One region of the Stutzerimonas sp. VN223-3 genome, then DNA from elsewhere that is predicted to be linked to it. Evidence: predicted binding sites of a transcription regulator. Region 1 holds the regulator's gene; the other holds the start of a gene.
The links. The regulator LexA, encoded in region 1, represses DNA repair genes until DNA is damaged. The targets are predictions, from matches to a motif close to CTGTNTNNNNANACAG.

Region 1 (11,779 bases):
CAGTAGGCGTCCGGTCAGGGTTTCCCCCAAAAGCACACTACCAGCCAGCGCAGTGATAAGGGGCACGCTCAGTTGCACGCTCGCAGCCTGTATGGCTGCGAGGCCGGGCAACGCGGCGTACCAAATGGCATAGCCGATACCGGACATCAGCCCACCGGATAGGAGCGCATAGATCACACCGGCCGTATCCCACTCCAGCCAGGCCAACGCCAGCAGGCAAAGCACAGCCGCAATCGGTAGCGTGCGGATGAAGTTTCCAGCTGTCGCGGCCAACGGATCTGGTGTTCCTCTTCCCAAAAGCGAGTACGCGCCCCAGGCGATGCCCGACAGCACCATCAGCAACGAAGCCGATATAGGCGGTGTGCTCGTGCCGGGCAGAAGAAGCGCGACCAGTCCCCCTCCTGCCAAAAGCAGCCCAACCACTTGCAGGCGATGCAGCCGCTCCCCTCTGATTAGCCCCCAGGCAATCATGCTCAACTGCACTGCACCGAACAGTAGTAGCGCGCCGGCACCGGCATCGAGATGCAGGTAGGCGTACGAGAAGGCTGCCGCATAGACGAAGAGCGCCACGGCGCCGTACCAGCTGCCGGACTTCGCTGAAGATCCTTTACGCAGGAACAACAGCAGCCACAGCATCAGGGCTCCTGCCAGCAGGCGCAACGCGGTAAAGCTGGCAGGGTCGATCTGGCTGTCACGCAATGCAGCACGGCAAAGCAGTGAGTTGCCTGCGAAAGCAAGCATGGCCAATGCTGTCAGCAGCAACGTTCTGGCGGTCATTCGGCAGCTTCCTTGAAGCGAATGGCGCGGTCCCGATTGCTGTCCAGACCGCGATGAGACGCCATCCTACTGTGTAGTGGCGCTGTGGTGCATCTGCATACCGCCGCTCGTATCAAGCCAAGGGCTGTCTGCATTCTGGCCGGCTGGTACAATGCGCGCCTTTCACGGGGAGCAGACTCATGCCAACGTCTTTTCTGGAAATCGTCGAGCTACCCGATGGCAGCATTGTGCTGCGTCGCGCTGAGGACGAAGGTGTGCTGGCCACATTGGATTTCTCTGACGATGCCAAGGAGTTCCTGCAGGGGCAGCATGTCGAAATTGCCAAAGCAATGTTCAGCGTCGGTGTGCAGATGGCAGGGCGAGTATCGGAAGGGGAATTCGAGCGAGAAGAGGAGCCGCACGTGCTGCACTGATGCGAATCGCCTGGTTGCCATTGCGGCTGGGCGAGTTTTTTCGGCACTTCCATGTGCCGGATAGATCAGACGGTTCAGTTACCCATACGTACATTCAGGCTTTGCGCGTTGCCCTGATCGGCCGCAGCGCGCAGTTTCAGCCGGCTGGTCCTGTCGAGACGTCCCAACCAGGTAATCACTGTATGGCTGCAGCCTGACATCAGTGCCTTGCACGCCAATTCCAGTGCACCTTGGGTCTCGCGGGCCTGCAATAACAGGATACGGTCGCGGTTGAGCCCGGTTTCCCGTAGCCAGCTTTGCGACAACGATGCAGGCGGCGCGATCAGAGTCAGCCAGCGTGTGTCGGCCGCCTCACTGAGCTCGCGCAGGATCGGGGCGAGCAACAGACGGCAATGACCACCGCTGCCGCTCAAGGTCATTTCGCTCAGCCAATCGTCGGCGGGCTGCGGGGGGGCGCAGGCCATTTCTCCGAACGGCGTCAATCGATGGGCGATCAGCCCTTCGAATAAAGAAAGCTGCGGTGGTTTGCCTGCGGTGGGTTGGGGTTGATACTGCATGAACCTCTCCTTAGCGGCGAATCACGCCGACACTCAAGCCTTCGATAACCAATTCTTGTTGTTTGAGATCCACTTCGATGGGGGCAAACTCGGGGTTCTCAGCCAGCAGCCAGACCTTGTCGCCTTCGCGCTTGAAGCGCTTCACCGTTACCTCATCATCGATCCGAGCCACGACGACTTGGCCATTGCGTGCTTCACGCGTGGTATGTACGGCGAGCAAATCACCATCAAAAATGCCGATGTCCTTCATGCTCATACCACGCACACGCAACAGATAGTCGGCTTTGGGGTGGAAGAATGCTGGGTTGATCTGGCAGGACTCTTCGACGTTTTGCTGGGCAAGAATTGGCGCGCCGGCTGCTACTCGTCCAATGACGGGTAAACCGCTCTCTTCGGCGGCAGGTTCGAAGCCTGGAATACGTATCCCGCGCGAGGCGCCGGGCGTCATCTCGATAGCGCCTTTGTTGGCCAATGCCCTAAGGTGCTCCTCAGCTGCATTGGGCGATTTGAAACCCAGCTCCTGAGCGATCTCCGCACGCGTAGGCGGATAGCCGTTTTCTTCAAGGCATCGCTTGATGAGGGCGAGAATTTCCGACTGGCGAGGGGTCAGCTTGATCATGGTGGTCTCTGTTCTTTTATACAGTGACTGGGATTATATACAGTGCCTGATGCTTGGCAATCTTTGTTTGGTTGAGAGCTGCGCTGGCTTGGTGCAAGCTCTGGTTGCCTGCGGTTAGGCGCTCGGACACTTTCGTGGTTGACTTGGTGGTGAGTGAAACGTAAGTTTCAAACAAGTGTTTGTCAGTGGGAGGGGGCATGGCGCAGTCGGAAACAGTGGAGCGTATTCTTGATGCAGCGGAACAGCTGTTTGCTGAAAAAGGCTTCGCCGAGACTTCGCTTCGCCTGATCACCAGTAAAGCTGGGGTCAATCTGGCGGCAGTGAATTACCACTTCGGTTCGAAAAAGGCGCTTATCCAAGCAGTTTTCTCTCGTTTCCTTGGGCCATTCTGCGTGAGCCTTGAACGAGAACTGGACAAACGTGAAGCTAAACCCGACAGGAAAGACAGTCTCGAAGAGTTGCTGGAGATTCTGGTCGAGCAGGCGCTTGCAGTGAAGCCGCGCAGTGGCGATGATCTGTCGATTTTCATGCGCCTGCTGGGCCTGTCATTCAGTCAGAGTCAAGGTCACCTGCGCCGCTATCTTGAGGACATGTACGGCAAGGTGTTTCGTCGGTACATGCACCGAGTGCACGAGGCGGCGCCTTCGATTCCGCCCATCGAGCTGTTCTGGCGCGTGCATTTCATGCTCGGTGCCGCGGCGTTCAGCATGTCGGGCATCAAGGCGTTGCGAGCAATCGCTGAGAACGATTTTGGCGCCAGGACATCCATCGAGCAGGTCATGCGCATGATGGTTCCGTTTCTAGCTGCCGGCATGCGTGCCGATTCCGGTGTGGTGGACTCGAGCTTGGCTCAAGCCCATCCCATCGGTCGACGCAACGCTTTGGCGATGCCCGCCAAGGGTTGAGGTACACGGTCAGGGATCGATCAGCTAAGCTAGCCGCCCATGTCTGATCTCGATTTCCTTCATATCTCGATTGCCGACCAGATGCTCTACGGGTTTTCCGATGGCAGGCTGCGCGTCCGGCTGCCCGTGTCTACCGCTCGTAACGGTGTCGGCGAACTCAATGGTTCCGGTTGCACGCCACGTGGTCGCCACCAGGTACGTGCGCGTATCGGTGAAGGGCTACCGTCCGGGGCCGTTTTGCGTGGCCGGCGCTGGACCGGTGAAGTCTGGAATTCGGACCTGGGCGAGCGGTTTCCCGGGCGCGACTGGATTCTCACCCGAATCCTCTGGCTCAGCGGATGCGAGCCCGGACACAACCGGATGGGTGAGGTCGACACCTTTCGTCGTTATATCTATTTGCATGGCACGCCTGACTCAGAACCCATGGGCGTACCGCTTTCTCACGGCTGCATCAGGCTGCGCAATGCCGATTTGCTCGATCTTTTTCCTCTGGTGCCGGCCGGTTGTGCCGTCCATATAGGCGAAACGGCGTGTCCGGATTGGTCGAGCGCAGCGCTGAATTAAGGATCTGCTCATCATGCAAGGCTCATTGATGCTGGACATCGCCGGTACTTGGCTGACCGCCGAGGATCGCCAGTTGCTGCGCCAACCGGAGGTTGGCGGGCTGATTCTGTTCGCTCGCAATATCGAAAATCCTCGCCAGGTACAGGAGCTGTGTTGCGCTATTCGCGCCGTGCGGCCCGATGTTCTGTTGGCTGTCGATCAGGAAGGCGGGCGCGTCCAACGGCTGCGGCGCGATTTTGTTCGCTTGCCGGCGATGCGCGACTTCGCCTCGCGCGCCGATGCGTTGGAGTTGGCAGAAACCTGCGCCTGGGTGATGGCGACCGAAGTGCTGGCGGTTGGGCTGGATTTCAGCTTCGCGCCGGTGCTCGACCTGGATCACCAACGCAGCGCAGTGGTCGGGACCCGCGCGTTCGAGGCTGACCCGCAGCGTGCCACCGAACTTGCCGGAGCGTTCATCAAAGGCATGCGTAGCGCAGGGATGGCAGCCACCGGCAAGCACTTCCCTGGTCACGGCTGGGCCGAGGCTGATTCCCACGTGGCGATTCCGGTCGACGAGCGTAGTCTGGACGCGCTTCGTGTGCATGACCTGATTCCGTTTCAGCAGTTGGCTGGCGAGCTCGATGCGGTGATGCCTGCACATGTGATCTATCCGCAGGTCGACGACAAGCCGGCCGGCTTTTCACGGCATTGGCTGCAGGACATCTTGCGCAAGGAGCTGGGCTTCCGTGGGGTGATCTTCAGTGACGATCTGTCGATGGCTGGTGCGCATGTGGTAGGTGATGCCGCGAGCCGCATCGAAGCGGCACTAACGGCTGGCTGCGACATGGGCTTAGTGTGCAACGACCGTGGCGCTGCCGAGCTAGCCCTGTCGGCGCTGCAGCGTCTCGGTGTGCAGCCATCGCTCGCACTGGCGAAGATGCGCAGCCGTGCGGCGGGTTCGCTGGAGTACAAACAGGATCCTCGTTGGCGCGCATCGATCGCCACCCTCAAAGCAGCCGAACTGATCGCTTGACCAAGGAAACATGATGACTGTCCACGCCATTATTGGCGGCACCGGCCTGACCGAGTTGCCCGGTTTCACCCTACGTGAAGCTATATATATGGAAACCCCCTACGGTCCGCCGTCGGCCGATATTCTGCGCGGCGAGTATGCCGGCAAAGATGTGTTGTTTTTGGCCCGTCACGGACATCCGCACCGCATCCCGCCGCATCAGGTGAACTACCGCGCTAATCTATGGGCGCTAAAAAAAGCTGGGGCGCAGGCGGTGATCGCGGTGAACGCGGTCGGCGGCATTCATTCGGCGATGGGCTCTGGCCATCTGTGCGTACCGCATCAGCTCATCGACTATACCTATGGGCGCGAGCACACCTTCTTCGAGGGCGACATCGAGCATGTCACCCATGTCGATTTCAGCTACCCCTACGACGAAACGCTGCGCCAGCGCCTTATCGCTGGTTTGTCTGCCGAGGGTTATCTGTTCAGCAGCCATGGTGTCTATGGCTGTACTCAAGGGCCGAGGTTGGAGTCGGTTGCCGAAATCGCCAGGATGGAGCGCGATGGCTGCGATATCGTGGGTATGACGGGTATGCCCGAAGCGGTCCTCGCTCGGGAGCTGGAGCTGCCTTATGCCTGCCTGGCCCTAGTCGTCAATCCCGCCGCCGGAAAAACCACCGGCATCATTACCATGGCTGAAATCGAGGCGGCACTGGCGGAGGGGATTTTCAAGACGCGGGCAGTGTTGGCTCGCGCCCTCGCTGGTTAGCCGGGTGGTCCGCAGCTGGCCTAGGGGAGGGCAGCTGCGCCGGTAAGTGCCGCAATGGCTCCGTATGCCGCAACGGTGGTAGCAAAGACGTAGCGGCGGCGTGCTAGCTTCGCCAAAACAACCCATTGCAGCCAATCCGCCGCTTGCTACACTTGGCCGTCCTATGGAGTACCGGAATGCTTTGCCACGCACCTATAAGAAGAATATCGAGAGCAGTGGTTTTGCTGGGTCTGCTATCCAGTCTTGCCGGTTGCTCGACCTGGTTCAGCAGCGATTTCCAAGATCCTAGCGTCCAGCTCACCAAGGTCGAAATCATCAAGGCCAGGTTGCTCGAGCAGCAATTTATGCTGCGCTTTCGCATCGACAATCCCAATGAGCAAAGCCTGCCGGTTCGCGGGCTTATTTACACCGTCCACCTCAATGACATCGAACTGGCCAGCGGCGAATCCAGCGGCTGGGCGACTATTCCCGGTCATGGCTTCGAATACTATGAAGTGCCGGTACATACCAACCTCTGGCGGCACATGAAATACATCGTGCGATTGCTGGAGAAGCCTGACCGGCCTATTGCCTATCGTCTGGATGGTGAGCTGAAAACAGGCTTGTTGCTCGGTCGGGGCGTGCACATCTCCACCAATGGCGAGATAATCCCCGGCAACTTTATCCCAGAGTAGTAACGTCGATGAACCATGAAACCCATGTACACGGTCCCGATTGCAATCACGACCATGACCACGACCATCACGTCCATGGCCCGCATTGCAACCATAGCCATGACCCGGTTCGCAATCCGCTGAAAGATGTCGGCCGCAACGACCCTTGTCCGTGCGGCAGTCAAAAAAAATACAAGAAGTGCCACGGAGCCTGACCCGTCCATGACGCCGCTTGCCATGGCGCTGCTTATCATTGGCTTGCTGCTGATTGCAGCGTTGGCCGCATACGCCGTGCACCTATGGCGCAAGGTTTGGCGCAGGGAGCAACAACTTGCAGAGATGCAAGCGCAGCAGCACGTGGCGCTTGCGGCGGACTTGCGGGTGCTCGCCGGTAGCCTGCTCGACGAGCAGGTGCCGCTGATCGAAGGTGCGATCCGGATCAAGGTGCTGCTGGACAACTACGACGCCAACCTTGGGCAAGATCCTCGCTGCCAAGTGTTCCAAGTGCTTTTCGAGGCGACCGAGCAAGTGCCGACGCATGCCGCCTGGAAGGCTTTGGACAAGACCGAGCGTCGCCGCCACGAAGCCAACTTCAGTGCGCTCGAGTTGCAACACAAAGCGGAGGCGCGGCGGTCTGCTCGCTGGCTGCTCGACGAGGCCTTGCCAAAAAACCGCGAAGCCGCCTGAGCGCGGCGCCGTACCGCAGCACACCATCTATCCTGTCTATTTCCGCATTGCCCGCCCGCGAAGGAGCCGTTGATGTTTCTGCGTCTGCCGTTTGTTCTGGTTCGTCTGACCTTGGGCGCTACATTGGCGGCCGGGGGACTCAGCGGCTGTCAGGCCTATCTGGACAGTCGCTATAGCGACAGCCTGCCCCCTGCGCAAGGTGTCCAGGCGATCACCGGTTTGGACAAGAGCGTGAGCATCCGGCGCAATCCGTTGGGAATGCCATTGATCGAGACGGCCACTTTTCACGACGCGTTGTTCGGCTTGGGTTACGTGCATGCTACCGACCGTCTGAGCCAGATGGTCGGCTTGCGTCTCATGGCCGAAGGCCGTCTGGCGGAGATGGTCGGACCCGGTGTACTAGAGATTGATCGCTTCATGCGCGCTGTAAATCTTCGGCAGAGCGCGGCGGTGCTGTACCAGGACAGCTCGCCGCGGATGAAGAAGTTCTTCGAAGTCTACGCACGGGGTGTCAACGCCTATCTGTTCAGGCATCGCGACAAGCTGCCGATGGATCTGGCCGCCGCGGGTTACACCCCCGAATACTGGAAAGCAGAAGATTCGGTGCTGGTGTTCTGCCTGTTGAACTTCGGTCTGGCGGTCAATCTGCAGGAGGAGATCGCATCGCTGGTCCTGGCGCAAAAGGTCGGCAGCGATAACCTCGCCTGGCTGCTGCCTACCTATCCCGACGAGCCGCTGCCCTTCGATGAAGCCGACAAGCTCAAGGGCCTGAAGCTGAGCGGCGAGATATCAGGACTTGCCGCGCTCGACCGCGCCGCGTCCGAGATCGCTTCGCTGAATATGCTGGGCGTCGCGGCTTCGAACAACTGGGCTATATCGGGCAGCAACACCCGTAGCGGCAAACCGCTGATGGCCAACGACACGCACCTGCCGCTGTCGATGCCCTCGTATTGGAACTTCGTGCAGATCCGCTCGCCGAAATTTCAGGCCGCCGGTGTGACGATCGCAGGGGTACCCGCTGTGGTCGCTGGCTTCAACGGCAAACTGGGCTGGGGTATGACAATGGTCATGGGTGATACCCAAGACCTGTTTCTGGAACAGGTGCGGCGTGAAGGCGGACGCTTGATGTACCTCGCCGATGGCAAGTGGGTGCCGGCGCGTGAGCGTCACGAGACGTTTTTCATCAAGGGCGAGCGCCCAATTCGCGAGACGGTCTACGAGACCCGCAACGGCCCGCTGCTGAACAGCGCGCTGGGCGAGCGCAAGCATCCTTTGCAGCCGCTACAGATGAGCAGCGGTTATGGGCTCGCGCTGAAGACGACGCAGTTCGAGGGCGACCGGTCGTTGGACGCGTTTTTCGACCTGACCCGCGCGCAGTCGCTGGATCAAGCCTTCGAGGCGGCTCGTGAGATCCGCGCTGCAGCACTCAACATTGTTTTCGCCGACGCTCAGGGTACCGGCTGGCAGGTGACCGGGCGCTATCCCAATCGTCGCGAAGGGCTCGGCCTGATGCCATCGCCTGGCTGGGATGGTCGTTACGACTGGGATGGTTTCGCCGATCCCATGCTGCATCCCTATGACCAGGATCCGCAGCAAGGCTGGCTCGCCACTGCCAATCATCGCACCGTGCCCAAAGGCTACGGCATGCAACTGTCCAACTCCTGGTATTACCCTGAGCGCGCCGAGCGTATTGCCGAGCTGCTCGGGCAGGGCAAACAGGACAGCCGCAGCGTGATCGCTATGCAATACGATCAGACGACTACCTTCGCGGCCAAGCTGCAACACATGTTCCAGGCACCTGGGATGGCGGCGCCGCTCAAGACCGCCATCGATGCGCTCGCCGAGCCTGCGCGAGGCAAGGCGCGCGAGGCGTTGTCTCGTCTGCTCCGCTTCGACGGTAAACTCGCCGCAGATTCCGCCGATGCCGCATTGTACGAAGCCTTCCTGATGGAATCGGCACGGCAAACCTTCCTCGACGAGCTGGGACCGGAAACCAGCTCCGCGTGGAGAGCGCTGGTAGAAGCAGCGAACGCGTCCTACTCGGCGCAGGCGGATCACTTGCTCGGGCGCGAGGACAGTCCTTATTGGGATGACTTGTCTACGCCCCAGCAGGAAGACAAACCAGTCATCCTGGCGCGCTCCCTCGCGGCGGCGGTCAGCCGCTTGGAGACGTTGCAGGGCGCGGATCGCAACGCCTGGCGCTGGGGCGATCTGCACACCTACACCTGGCGGACGGGTACTACCCAATTGGCCCCGTACATGCCTGCCAGCCAGCGTAGCGGAATCAATGCCATCAGCGGCTATCTCGACCGCGGTCCATATGCGGCGGGTGGCGATCACAGCACGCTGAACGTCTCTGCCTACCGTTGGGGTGACAATTTCGATACGTGGCTGATTCCGGCGATGCGGATCATCGTCGACTTCGGGCGTGACGAGCCGATGATCGGGCTCAACAGCTCGGGTCAGTCCGGCAACCCGGCCAGCCCGCACTACGCCGATGGCATCGACGCCTGGCTGAACGGGCAATACATGAGCTTCCCGTTCAAGTCCGAAAATCTGGACAAGGTCTACGGCACCCAGCGGTTACTGCTTACTCCGTCGCGCCAGTAGGTTCTGTGCAGCAAGCCGGCCAACGCCAGCTTGCTGTCAATCATTCTCGCGCCGATCGAAATCCAGTTGTCGGGCAGTGGCCTCGGCCAGTTCGTGGCCGATTCGTTCGGCCAGATGCGGGCTCAGGTCGATGCTTACAGAGGTCACGTAGCGGCCTGTTCTACCCAGCGGTAATTCTCGACCACCTTCAGCAGCGGAAACATCGACTTCAGCTCGACGATGTCTTCCCAGCGGGTGGTGGCTTTATGCGGAAAAGGGCGGCGGCATATTCTCACGCAGCGCAACCCGCATGGCGGTGGTAGATATCTCGTAGGGGCCGGCATGTTTAGCGAGCCAGCGGGCTCGCGCCGCTGGGCTGAAAGAATCGCTCGATAACCAGTCCAGGTAGGCTAGCTTGCCGCTCGCAGCACTTCCAGCACAGTGATGGACTGTGGGTCGGGGTAATGCCAGCGAACCTCGACATCCCATAGTCGCGTGCCGTAACGGCGTTCCGGGGCCGGTAATTGATAGGCCGGACGTGGATCCTGCGCCAGACACTGTTCGATCAGCTCAACCAGTGGCTCGCCAAGTCGCAGCGCTTCGCTAGAGGCCTGCTCCAGGCTTGCCTTGGTCCAGTGCACATCTATCGGTGCCGGTGCGGCGTTGGCCAGATCATTACGCGCTCCTGCAATGGCGTCGGCATAGGGAACGTAAGGCTTGATATCCAGCACAGGCGTGCCGTCCAGCAGATCGATCCCCGACAGATGCAGGCGGCCGGGCTCGATCCGCTCAAGTCTGACCACTGACTGCCCGATGCCGTTGGGTCGGTGGGTCGCGCGCGTTGCGAATACGCCAACCATGCGGTTGCCACCCAGGCGCGGCGGGCGTACCCGCAAACGTGGCTCGGCTTCCAACGCCTGATGAAAGAGAAACAGCAGCCAGACATGGCTGACCTGCTCAAGACCGTCCAACGCATGGGACTGATCGAAGGGCGGGACCAGTTCGAGCACACCACGTGCTGCAGGCGCTAGTTGGGGTTGTCGCGGAATCGCGAATTTTTCCTTGAAACAGGAGTGGACAAAGCCAATGGGTGATACGGAATAAGACATGCTATCGGCTGTTACGAAGAGCTGGGGTGGCCATCTTACCTGCTGCGGTGGGGGGCCTTCTGGTCCCATCGCAACGCCCGTCAGTGGATGCAGCGGATTGACGTGTGCGGTCAGCAAAAAGCCCTGCCAGATGGCAGGGCTTCGATGGTTTCAGACAGCTTTGATCAGATCGTCTCGGCCCAGAGATCGTACTCGTCGGCATTGGTTACCCGAACGCGGACCTTGTCACCCGGCTGTAGTGAACGGTCGCTGTCGACGTAGACCATGCCATCGATTTCCGGCGCATCGGCGTAGGAGCGGCCAATCGCGCCGTCTTCATCGACCTCGTCGATCAGCACTTCGATTTCCTGGCCGATCTTGCGCTCCAGGCGAGCAGCGCTGATAGCTTGCTGGTGCGCCATGAAGCGGTCCCAGCGGTCCTGCTTCACTTCATCCGGTACCGGTTCCAGGTCCAGCGTTTCGGCTGGTGCACCCTCGACGGGGGAGTATTGGAAGCAGCCGACACGGTCCAGCTGCGCTTCGGTCAGCCAGTCCAGCAAGTACTGGAAGTCTTCTTCCGTCTCGCCGGGGAACCCTACGATAAAGGTCGAACGGATAGTCAGCTGCGGACAGATCTCGCGCCACTTTTTAATGCGCGCTAGCGTCTTGTCCTCGAAGGCAGGACGCTTCATCGCTTTGAGCACCTTCGGGCTGGCATGCTGGAACGGAATATCCAGGTAGGGCAGCAGCTTGCCTTCGGCCATCAGCGGGATGATGTCGTCGACGTTCGGGTACGGATAGACGTAATGCAGACGCACCCACACGCCCATGCTCGACAGCGCCTGGCAGAGCTCCAGCATGCGCGTCTTGACCGGCTGGCCGTTCCAGAAATCGGTTTTGTACTTTACGTCGACGCCATAAGCGCTGGTGTCCTGGGAAATCACCAGGATTTCCTTCACACCGGCCTTGACCAGGCGCTCGGCTTCACTGAGCACGTCGCCCACCGGACGGCTGACCAGCTTGCCTCGCATGGACGGGATGATGCAGAAGCTGCAAGTGTGGTTGCAGCCCTCGGAAATCTTCAAATAGGCGTAGTGGCGCGGCGTCAGCTTGATGCCCTGCGGCGGAACCAGATCGACGAAGGGATCGTGATCGATGTTCGGC
Region 2 (11,779 bases), on a different contig from region 1:
GTAAACCCCGGGGAATGAACAACCGGCGAGTGCGAACAGGCCCACAAGCGTGAGACTGGACAGCATGAGCTTGGTGTTTTGCATCGGTAGGTGACTTCCACTATCTTGGCTGGGCAAAGACCCGGATCATACCCGTATTGAAGGAGGCTGCGAAACAGCAGCAGCGAGAAAGCCAACCATGGTTGAAAATAGCGAACTACGCAAAGCTGGCCTCAAAGTGACCCTCCCTCGGGTCAAAATCCTGCAGATGCTGGATACCACTGACCGGCGCCATATGAGCGCTGAAGACGTCTACAAGGCGCTGATGGAGGCCGGCGAGGATGTCGGTCTGGCAACTGTCTACCGAGTGTTGACCCAATTCGAGGCCGCCGGCCTCGTGGTTCGGCATAATTTCGATGGTGGTCATGCGGTGTTCGAGCTTGCTGACAGTGGCCATCACGACCATATGGTCTGTGTCGACAGTGGCGATGTCATCGAGTTTTTCGATTCCGAGATCGAAAAGCTGCAGAAAGAAATCGTCAAGCGCCACGGTTATGAGCTGGTCGATCACAATCTGGTGCTCTACGTGCGCAAAAAGGCTGAGTGAGCGTCGGTGCAGAAAAAATAAAGGCGATCCGCGGGTCGCCTTTTTCATTTCCGCTAAGAGGCCTGGACTGAGCCGATCATCTGTCGGGCGTGGGCCAGCGCCTGTTCGGTCAAGTCAACTCCGCCAAGCATTCTCGCGATCTCCTCGACTCGTTCTCCATCTTCCAGCGTTGCCACAGCGGTGTGGGTCTCGTCGCTGCCGCGAGCCTTGTGCACGAATAGGTGATGGTGCCCTTGCGCCGCAACTTGCGGTAGGTGAGTAACGGTAAGTACTTGTCCGCGCTCGCCCAGACGGCGCAACAACTGACCGACCACTTCGGCGGTGGGGCCACCAATGCCGACGTCCACTTCGTCGAACACCAGTGTTGGGATCCGCGAGGTCTGAGCGGTGATTACCTGGATTGCAAGGCTGATGCGCGACAGTTCGCCACCAGAGGCGACCTTAGCCAGTGGTCGAAGTGGCTGCCCTGGGTTGGCGCTGACGAGAAACTCCACCTGTTCCAGTCCGTGTGGCATAAGGTCGCCTTCTGTGCTGGGCTTCAGCACGACGTTAAACTTGCCGCCCGGCATGCCCAATCGCTGAATCTCCGCTTCGACCGCTCTCGCCAGTGTTTCTGCGGCTTGTTGGCGGGTAGCGCTCAGCTCTCCAGCCTTTTCCCGATAATGTCGCTCATATGCAGCAAGCTCTTCGCCGAGTTGCTCCAGCGCGTCATCATTGGCGTTCAGGCTTTCCATCTCCTCGAACAACCGTTGTTGTAAGGCTGATAGTTCCAGCGGTTGCACCCGGTGCTTGCGCGCCAAGGTATAGATGCTATCCAGCCGTTCTTCCAGCGCCTGCTGGCGCTGCGGATCGGAATCGAAATGGTCAAGGAATCGGTTCAGCTCGCCGACCGCTTCTTCCACTTGGATCTGTGCGCTGGAGAGCAGGTTGACTGCTTCGCCGAGTGCACCCGGTTGATTCTGAAATGCGGTGAGGCGTTGCAGACTCGATGTCAGCGCTGACAATACGTTTCCCGCATCGCTCTCGCTGCATAGGTCGATCACTTGGCGGCAGGCGCCGAGCAGGTGCTCGGCGTTGGCAAGGTTCTTGTGCTCCTGCTCCAGATGTTCCAGCTCGTCCTCACCAAGGGCGAGGGTTTCCAGTTCTTCCAGCTGATAGCTCAGCAATTGATGGCGAGCGCGCTGCTCATCGCTGCTGTTACTCAGGCGCTCTAAGGTCTGCCGGGTCTGGCGCCAGCGTTGTGCAGCCAACTGAACCTGGCGCGCCAAGTCTTGGCTGCCGCTATATTCGTCGAGCAGACGTCGATGGGTATCGAGCTTTAGTAGCGACTGGTGTTCGTGCTGGCTGTGAATATCGATCAGCAATTCACCGAGCGCCTTAAGGTCCCCCTGAGGACAGGGCGTGCCGTTGATATAGCCGCGCGAGCGACCTTCGGCAGTAATTACTCGGCGGAGAATGCATGGGCCGTCGCTATCCAGGTCGCGCTCCACCAGCCAGGCCCGCGCGTCGGGAATGTCGTCCAGATCGAAGCTGGCAAGAATGTCGGCCTTATCCGCGCCGATGCGCACCACGCTGCTGTCGGCGCGGTCGCCAAGGGTCAATCCGAGTGCGTCGAGCATGATCGACTTGCCGGCGCCGGTTTCGCCACTGATCACGCTCATGCCGCGCTTCAGCTCAAGGTCGAGGTGCTCGACGATGGCGTAGTTATGAACAGACAGATGAACCAGCATGGCAGGGCTCCCGCGTAGATGACTGGCTATTTATACAGTTCTTCTGGGGAAGGCTTCAAGCGGCAAACTACAGGCGGCAAGAACTCTCAGCCACGATCGGGTGCAACTCTTGCTCGCGGTCGATAGCCTGTAGCTGCCTCCAGCCCTTGAAGCCGTGCTCGTCGCCCCCATATAGCGGCACAAGCGCGGGCTGACCGCCCGCTGAAGTCTTGATGAGGAGGATCGCATGGCCGACGAGCAGAACCTGGACAACCAGACCCCTGAAGAGAACGAGACCGAGCAAGCCGAAGTGGCCGAGGATCTGGCTGCCCGCGTGCAGTCACTCGAAGAGCAACTCGCGGCGGCGCAGGATCAGTCCCTGCGGGTTGCGGCCGAGCTGCAGAATATTCGCCGCCGCGCCGAGCAGGATGTGGAAAAGGCGCACAAGTTCGCGCTGGAAAAATTTGCCGGTGATCTGCTGGCCGTTGCCGATAGTCTCGAGCGTGGTCTCGAGCTGTCGAGTCCGGATGACGAAGCAGTCAAGCCGATGCGCGAAGGCGTCGAGCTGACCTTCAAGTTGCTGCTCGATACCCTGGCGCGCCATCAGCTGGCACAGCTAGATCCGCAGGGCGAGCCCTTCAATCCTGAGCATCACCAGGCCATGGCCATGGAAGAAAGCACTCATGCCGAGCCTGGCAGCGTGCTCAAGGTTTTTCAGAAGGGCTACCTGCTCAACGGTCGGTTGCTGCGTCCGGCAATGGTCGTAGTCAGCAAGGCGCCAGCGGAAACCCCGCCTTCGATTGATGAGAAGGCTTGAATTTCGGCTATTGAACCCCATCTCGTAGCCAAGCGTTTTTGTGTTACCCGCTGCCGGTAATCAGGCGCGGATCAATCAAGTTCGGAGAGAAGCATATGGGCAAGATTATCGGTATCGACCTGGGAACGACCAACTCCTGCGTCTCCATTCTGGAAAATGGCAAAGCTAAGGTGATCGAGAACGCCGAAGGCGGCCGCACCACCCCGTCGATCGTTGCGTATGCCAATGATGGCGAAATCCTGGTCGGTCAGTCGGCCAAGCGCCAGGCGGTGACCAACCCACACAACACTCTGTACGCGGTGAAGCGACTGATCGGTCGTCGTTTCGACGAAGAAGTCGTGCAGAAAGATATCCAGATGGTCCCGTACAAGATCGTCAAGGCGGACAATAGCGACGCGTGGGTAGAAGTGAGCGGCCAGAAGATGGCACCGCCACAGATTTCGGCGGAAATCCTGAAAAAGATGAAAAAGACCGCCGAAGACTACCTCGGCGAGCCGGTCACCGAGGCGGTAATTACCGTTCCTGCCTACTTCAACGACAGCCAGCGTCAGGCCACCAAGGACGCTGGACGCATCGCCGGCCTGGACGTAAAGCGCATCATCAACGAGCCGACTGCGGCTGCGCTGGCCTACGGCATGGACAAGGCCAAGGGCGACCACACCGTGATCGTCTATGACCTGGGCGGCGGTACCTTCGACGTGTCGGTGATCGAGATCGCCGAAGTCGACGGCGAGCACCAGTTCGAAGTGTTGGCCACCAACGGTGACACTTTCCTCGGTGGTGAGGACTTCGACATTCGCCTGATCGACTACCTCGTCGACGAGTTCAAGAAAGAAAGCGGCATGAACCTCAAGGGCGACCCGCTGGCGATGCAGCGCCTGAAAGAAGCCGCCGAGAAGGCCAAGATCGAGCTGTCCTCCAGCCAGCAGACCGATGTCAACCTGCCGTACATCACCGCGGACGCGACGGGTCCGAAGCACCTGAACGTGAAGATCTCTCGTGCCAAGCTGGAAGCGCTGGTCGAGGATCTTGTGCAGCGCACCATCGAGCCATGCCGCATGGCGATGAAGGATGCCGGTATCGACGTTTCCAAGATCGACGACGTGATCCTGGTCGGTGGTCAGACCCGTATGCCGCTGGTGCAGCAGAAGGTCGCGGAGTTCTTCGGCAAGGAAGCGCGCAAGGACGTCAACCCGGACGAAGCCGTCGCCATGGGTGCTGCCATTCAGGGCGCCGTTCTGGCTGGTGACGTTAAGGATGTGTTGCTGCTCGACGTGTCCCCGCTGACCTTGGGTATCGAAACCATGGGTGGCGTGATGACCGCGCTGATTGAAAAGAACACCACTATTCCGACCAAGAAGTCGCAGGTGTTCTCGACTGCCGATGACAACCAGAGCGCCGTGACCATTCACGTGCTGCAGGGCGAGCGCAAGCAGGCTGGGCAGAACAAGTCGCTGGGTCGTTTCGATCTGGCCGAGATTCCGCCGGCTCCGCGTGGCGTGCCTCAGATTGAGGTGACGTTCGACATCGACGCCAACGGCATCCTGCACGTGTCTGCCAAGGACAAGGCCACCGGCAAGCATCAGTCCATCGTGATCAAGGCTAACTCGGGTCTGTCCGAGGAAGAAATCGAGCAGATGGTGCGCGACGCCGAGGCCAACGCCGAGGAGGATCGCAAGTTCGAAGAATTGGTCACTGCGCGTAACCAAGGCGATCAGCTGGTCCATGCGACCCGCAAAATGCTGACCGAAGCCGGCGACAAGGCGACCGAGGAAGACAAGGCCAGCATCGAGAAGGCTATCGGCGAGCTGGAAGTAGCCATCAAGGGCGACGACAAAGCCGAGATCGAAGCCAAGATCGCTGCGGTTTCCCAGGCCTCCACGCCGCTGGCACAGAAGATGTACGCCGAGCAGCCTCAGGGCGGTGAGGGCGAGCAGGCTGGCAATAACGCGCAATCCGGCGACGATGTGGTCGACGCCGAGTTTGAAGAGGTCAAGGACAACAAGTAAGCCGCGGCTTATGACCTCCATGAGTGGAGAGGGCGCAGCGGCTGCCATCCTGGTCGCTGCTGCCTTTAGCTCCAACCCGAAGCGGTGATGCCGCGACGGGCTTGATCGCCGCGCGGGGGCTTGCTCCCGCGTCGGCGTGTCTGGAGGGTACGAATTTGAAGGTTCAGGAAATTTATGGCCAAACGTGACTATTACGAAGTGCTGGGTGTCGAGCGCGGCGCCAGCGAGGCGGAGCTGAAAAAGGCTTATCGCCGCCTCGCGATGAAGCACCATCCGGACCGTAATCCCGGAGATAAAGCGGCTGAAGACGCGTTCAAGGAAGCCAACGAGGCTTACGAAGTGTTGTCCGATGCGAGCAAGCGCCAGGCCTACGATCAGTACGGTCACGCCGGCGTCGATCCGCAGATGGGTGCAGGGGCGGGCGCCGCGTACGGCAACGCCAACTTCTCCGATATCTTCGGTGACGTATTCAGCGATTTCTTTGCCGGCGGACGCGGCAGTTCACGTGGTGGCGCCCAGCGCGGTAGCGACCTGCGCTACACGCTTGAACTGGATCTGGAAGAGGCCGTTCGCGGCACCACGGTCACCATCCGTGTGCCGACGCTTGCCGAGTGCAAGACCTGCGATGGCTCCGGCGCCAAGAAGGGCACCAGTCCTGTTACCTGTACCACCTGCGGTGGTATTGGCCAAGTCCGTATGCAGCAGGGCTTTTTCTCCGTTCAGCAGACCTGCCCGCGCTGCCATGGCAGCGGCAAGATGATTTCCGATCCTTGTGGCAGCTGTCACGGCCAAGGGCGCGTCGAAGAGCAGAAGACGCTTTCGGTCAAGGTTCCATCGGGCGTCGACACCGGCGACCGTATCCGTCTGACCGGCGAAGGCGAGGCAGGTGCTCAGGGTGGTCCGGCGGGCGATCTGTATGTCGTGGTCAACGTACGCGAGCACCCGATTTTCCAGCGCGATGGCAAGCATCTGTATTGCGAGGTGCCGATCAGCTTCGCTGATGCAGCTTTGGGCGGCGAGCTGGAAGTTCCGACTCTGGATGGTCGCGTCAAGCTGAAGATCCCCGAGGGGACCCAAACCGGCAAGCAGTTCCGCCTGCGCGGTAAGGGCGTTGCCCCTGTCCGTGGTGGTGCGGCAGGTGATCTGCTGTGTCGTGTCGCGGTGGAAACTCCGGTCAATCTAGGCAAGCGTCAGCGCGAGCTGCTTGACGAGTTCCGCAAAACGCTGCAAAGCGACAGCTCCCACTCGCCCAAGGCCAGCGGCTGGTTCGAGGGTATGAAGCGCTTTTTCGGCGATCTATAAACAGAAGGCTGCAGGCTGCAGGCGATAGGCTTCGAGCTTTCGCCTGAGGCCTGAGGCCTGCAGCCTGGAGCTGACTGGATGCGACGTATTGCAGTAATGGGCGCCGCCGGGCGCATGGGTAAAACCCTGGTCGAAGCCGTACAGCAGACTGGTGGTGCCGCGGGATTGACCGCCGCGATCGATCGGGCCGACAGCACCTTGGTTGGCGCTGATGCAGGCGAGCTAGCGGCCATCGGCAGGATCGGTGTACCGCTGATTGGAAGCGTTGAAAAGGTCGTCGAGGAGTTCGACGTGCTGATTGATTTCACCCACCCTTCGGTGACATTGAAAAATCTTGAAGTCTGCCGGCGTGCTGGCAAAGCCATGGTGATCGGCACGACTGGTTTCTCGGTTGAAGAGAAGGAAAAGCTGGCCGCGGCGGCAAAGGACATTCCCATCGTTTTTGCTGCCAACTTCAGCGTGGGCGTCAACCTTTGCCTGAAGTTGCTCGACACCGCTGCGCGAGTCCTCGGTGACGAAGTCGATATCGAGATCATCGAGGCACACCATCGGCATAAAGTCGACGCCCCGTCCGGCACAGCATTGCGCATGGGTGAGGTGGTTGCCGAAGCGCTCGGTCGCGATCTGCAGAAGGTTGCGGTATATGGCCGCGAGGGGCAAACAGGGGCGCGCGAGCGGGATGCCATAGGCTTCGCTACCGTCCGTGCCGGCGATGTCGTCGGGGATCATACGGTGCTATTCGCAGCCGAAGGCGAGCGGGTCGAGATCACGCACAAGGCTTCCAGCCGCATGACTTTCGCCAAGGGGGCTGTCCGCGCGGCGCTGTGGCTGGAGCAGCAGCCTGCAGGTCTGTATGACATGCAGGATGTGCTCGGGCTGCGCTGAAGCTACGTGCCGCCTGGCGCGTTGGGCAGATTTCGGCTGGACCCGAAAGGGTGTTTTCTGTAAGCTTCCCGTTTTAGTGTGTCCACTAAAAGTTGCGCAGAAATGACTCAAACAAAAAGCGGGATGACCTTCACACGTCATCCCGCTTTTTTACAATCTGCGCCTGCTTCAGCCTTGATCTTTGGGAGGTCTCTTGACTAAGCCAGCCCCTACGCCAGCCATTCTGGCCCTTGCCGATGGCAGCATCTTTCGCGGCGAATCCATCGGCGCCGATGGGCAAACCATTGGTGAGGTGGTGTTTAACACCGCCATGACCGGCTATCAGGAAATCCTCACCGATCCATCCTATGCCAAGCAGATCGTCACCCTGACCTACCCGCATGTCGGCAACACCGGCACGACTCCGGAAGATGCCGAGTCGTGGAAAGTCTGGGCGGCTGGCCTGGTGATTCGCGACCTGCCGCTGATTTCCAGCAACTGGCGCGACAAGCAGTCCTTGCCGGACTACCTCAAGGCCAACGGCACCGTTGCCATCGCCGGTATCGATACCCGCCGTCTGACTCGTATCCTTCGCGAGAAGGGCGCCCAGGATGGCTGCATCCTGGCAGGCAACGACGCCACCGAAGAAAAAGCGCTGGAGCTGGCGCGAAGCTTCCCTGGCCTCAAGGGCATGGACCTGGCCAAGGAAGTCAGTGTCAAGGAGCCCTACGAGTGGCGTTCGAGCGTCTGGTGCCTGAGCGACGATGGCCATGCCGAAGTGCCCGCCAGCGAGCTGCCTTATCATGTGGTCGCCTTCGACTACGGCGTGAAATACAACATCCTGCGCATGCTGGTGGCGCGCGGTTGCCGTGTCACCGTGCTTCCGGCCCAGTCCACCGCTAGCGATGCGCTAGCCTTGAACCCGGACGGCATTTTCCTCGCCAATGGTCCAGGGGATCCTGAGCCCTGCGATTATGCGATCAAGGCAATCCAGGAAATGCTCGAAACCGATATCCCGATGTTCGGGATTTGCCTCGGCCACCAGTTGCTGGCCCTGGCGTCCGGTGCCAAGACGGTGAAAATGCCGAACGGCCACCACGGTGCCAACCATCCGGTACAGGACCTCGACACTGGCGTAGTGATGATCACAAGCCAGAACCATGGCTTCGCCGTAGAAGAGTCCAGCCTGCCGAGCAATCTGCGCGCGACCCATAAGTCGCTGTTCGACGGCACCCTGCAAGGCATCGAGCGCACCGACAAGGTCGCTTTCAGCTTTCAGGGGCACCCCGAAGCCAGCCCGGGCCCGCACGACGTCGCGCCGCTGTTCGACCGTTTCATCGAAGCCATGGCCAAGCGCCGCTGAGCCTGCCGACTGACCCAAGGATTCGAGAGTAAGAAAATGCCAAAACGTACAGACATCAAAAGCATCCTGATCCTCGGTGCCGGCCCGATCGTTATCGGCCAGGCGTGCGAGTTCGACTATTCCGGTGCCCAGGCGTGCAAGGCGCTGCGTGAGGAAGGCTTCCGCGTCATCTTGGTCAACTCCAACCCGGCGACCATCATGACCGACCCGGCCATGGCCGATGCGACTTACATTGAGCCGATCAAGTGGGCCACCGTCGCGAAGATCATCGAGAAGGAGCGCCCGGATGCGCTGCTGCCGACCATGGGCGGCCAGACCGCGCTGAACTGCGCGCTGGACCTGGAAAAGCACGGCGTACTCGAGAAATTTGGCGTCGAGATGATCGGCGCCAATGCCGACACCATCGACAAGGCCGAAGACCGTTCGCGCTTCGACAAGGCGATGAAGAACATCGGCCTGGCGTGCCCGGTTTCCGGCATCGCACACAACATGGACGAAGCTTACGGTGTGCTCGACAAAGTCGGCTTCCCTTGCATCATCCGCCCGTCGTTCACCATGGGTGGCACCGGTGGCGGCATCGCCTACAACCGCGAAGAGTTCGAGGAGATCTGCGCCCGCGGTCTCGACCTGTCGCCGACCAGCGAACTGCTGATCGACGAGTCGCTGATCGGCTGGAAGGAATACGAGATGGAGGTTGTCCGCGACAAGAAGGATAACTGCATCATCGTCTGCGCCATCGAGAACTTCGACCCGATGGGCGTACACACCGGTGACTCCATCACTGTGGCTCCGGCGCAAACCCTCACCGACAAGGAATATCAGATCCTGCGTAACGCCTCGTTGGCGGTACTGCGCGAGATCGGCGTGGAAACTGGCGGTTCCAACGTGCAGTTCGGTATCTGCCCGAACACCGGCCGCATGGTCGTGATCGAGATGAATCCGCGCGTTTCGCGTTCCTCGGCTCTGGCTTCCAAGGCCACGGGTTTTCCGATCGCCAAGATCGCAGCAAAGCTGGCCGTGGGTTACACCCTCGATGAGCTGCAGAACGACATCACCGGTGGGCGCACCCCGGCCTCCTTCGAGCCTGCCATCGATTACGTCGTCACCAAAATTCCGCGCTTCGCTTTCGAGAAGTTTCCGAAGGCTGACGCCCGCCTGACCACTCAGATGAAGTCTGTCGGTGAGGTCATGGCCATCGGCCGGACTTTCCAGGAGTCGGTGCAGAAAGCCCTGCGTGGCCTGGAAGTCGGTGTATCCGGTTTCGACCCTAAGCTCGATCTGGCCGACCCAGAAAGCGAGAGCACCCTCAAGCGCGAGCTCACCGTACCAGGCGCGGATCGTATCTGGTACGTGGCTGATGCCTTCCGCGCCGGCAAATCTGTCGCCGAAGTCTTCGACCTGACGCGCATCGATGAATGGTTTTTGGTGCAGATCGAAGATCTGATCAAGGAAGAAGAGCGGATCAAGACCTTGGGCCTGTCCAGCATCGATCGCGATGTGATGTACAAGCTCAAGCGCAAGGGCTTCTCCGATGCGCGCCTGGCCAAGCTGCTCGGCGTCACCGAAAAAAATCTGCGCGCTCATCGCCACAAGTTGAAGGTGCTACCGGTCTACAAACGCGTCGACACCTGCGCCGCTGAATTTGCGACCGATACGGCCTACATGTATTCGACCTACGAGGAAGAGTGCGAAGCCAATCCGTCGAGTCGCGACAAGATCATGATCCTTGGTGGTGGGCCCAACCGTATTGGCCAGGGCATCGAGTTCGACTATTGCTGCGTGCACGCGGCGCTGGCGATGCGCGATGATGGCTACGAGACCATCATGGTCAACTGCAACCCGGAAACCGTCTCCACCGATTACGATACCTCGGATCGCCTGTACTTCGAGCCGGTCACGCTGGAGGACGTTTTGGAAATCGTCCGTGTCGAGCAGCCCAAGGGCGTGATTGTCCAATATGGCGGACAGACGCCGCTAAAACTGGCTCGTGCGCTAGAAGAGGCCGGCGTGCCGATCATCGGCACCAGTCCTGACTCCATTGACCGTGCCGAGGATCGCGAGCGTTTCCAGCAAATGGTTGAGCGTCTTAATCTACGTCAGCCGCCGAACGCCACCGCGCGTAGCGAAGAGGAAGCCTTGGCCGCGTCCAAGGTCATTGGTTATCCGCTGGTGGTACGCCCTTCGTACGTGCTGGGTGGCCGGGCGATGGAAATTGTCTATCAGGAAGAAGAGCTGCGTCGTTATATGCGTGAGGCGGTCAAAGTCTCCAACGACAGCCCAGTGTTGCTCGACCATTTCCTCAATTGCGCTATCGAAGTCGATATCGATGCGGTGTGTGATGGTGAGCATGTGGTGATCGGTGCGATCATGCAGCACATCGAACAGGCGGGCGTGCACTCTGGCGACTCTGCCTGTTCCCTACCGCCTTACTCGTTGCCAGCGCATATCCAGGACGAGATTCGCGATCAGGTCAAGAAGATGGCCCTGGAGCTTGGCGTGGTCGGCCTGATGAACGTGCAGATGGCCGTGCAGGGCGAGGATATCTTCGTCATCGAAGTCAACCCGCGTGCCTCGCGTACCGTTCCCTTCGTGTCTAAATGCATTGGCGTTTCGCTGGCGATGATCGCGGCACGCGTTATGGCAGGCAAAACGCTGGCCGAAGTCGGGCTGACGGAAGAAATCATTCCGAACTTCTATAGCGTCAAGGAAGCCGTATTCCCGTTCGCCAAGTTCCCTGGCGTTGACCCGATTCTCGGTCCGGAGATGAAATCCACCGGCGAGGTGATGGGGGTCGGTGACAGCTTCGCCGAAGCGTTCGCCAAGGCGCAGCTCGGTGCTAGTGAAATTTTGCCGAACAGCGGCTGCGCGTTCATTAGTGTGCGTGACGATGACAAGCCGCATGTCGAACAGGTGGCGCGCGATCTGATCGGGCTTGGTTTCGAGGTGGTTGCCACCGTCGGCACCGCCAAGCTCATCGAAGCTGCCGGATTGCCGGTGCGCCGAGTCAACAAGGTGACCGAAGGTCGTCCTCACGTTGTCGACATGATCAAGAATGACGAAGTTACTTTGATCATAAACACTACTGAAGGACGTCAGTCCATTGCTGACTCGTACTCGATCCGTCGTAAC

Region 2: a site for LexA is predicted at 2,339-2,354, ahead of recN (DNA repair protein RecN). Genes of this name have one in related genera too.

Annotation. Positions count from the first base shown of each region.
Region 1 covers NZ_RBEC01000001.1:905,681-917,459, forward strand. The annotation lists gene D7241_RS04215 (DMT family transporter) at 1-777, opposite strand, end outside; gene D7241_RS04220 (hypothetical protein) at 957-1,190, shown strand; gene sulA (SOS-induced cell division inhibitor SulA) at 1,265-1,747, opposite strand; gene lexA (transcriptional repressor LexA) at 1,758-2,366, opposite strand; gene D7241_RS04235 (TetR/AcrR family transcriptional regulator) at 2,564-3,271, shown strand; gene D7241_RS04240 (L,D-transpeptidase family protein) at 3,311-3,835, shown strand; gene nagZ (beta-N-acetylhexosaminidase) at 3,849-4,847, shown strand; gene D7241_RS04250 (S-methyl-5'-thioinosine phosphorylase) at 4,861-5,598, shown strand; gene D7241_RS04255 (LEA type 2 family protein) at 5,775-6,272, shown strand; gene D7241_RS04260 (SEC-C metal-binding domain-containing protein) at 6,281-6,466, shown strand; gene D7241_RS04265 (DUF2489 domain-containing protein) at 6,474-6,938, shown strand; gene D7241_RS04270 (penicillin acylase family protein) at 7,011-9,548, shown strand; gene D7241_RS04275 (hypothetical protein) at 9,692-9,823, opposite strand; gene tsaA (tRNA (N6-threonylcarbamoyladenosine(37)-N6)-methyltransferase TrmO) at 9,938-10,636, opposite strand; gene rimO (30S ribosomal protein S12 methylthiotransferase RimO) at 10,801-11,779, opposite strand, start outside.
Region 2 covers NZ_RBEC01000003.1:810,501-822,279, reverse strand. The annotation lists gene D7241_RS19735 (outer membrane protein assembly factor BamE) at 1-84, opposite strand, end outside; gene fur (ferric iron uptake transcriptional regulator) at 179-586, shown strand; gene recN (DNA repair protein RecN) at 640-2,316, opposite strand; gene grpE (nucleotide exchange factor GrpE) at 2,543-3,112, shown strand; gene dnaK (molecular chaperone DnaK) at 3,208-5,121, shown strand; gene dnaJ (molecular chaperone DnaJ) at 5,296-6,423, shown strand; gene dapB (4-hydroxy-tetrahydrodipicolinate reductase) at 6,502-7,308, shown strand; gene carA (glutamine-hydrolyzing carbamoyl-phosphate synthase small subunit) at 7,502-8,650, shown strand; gene carB (carbamoyl-phosphate synthase large subunit) at 8,687-11,779, shown strand, end outside.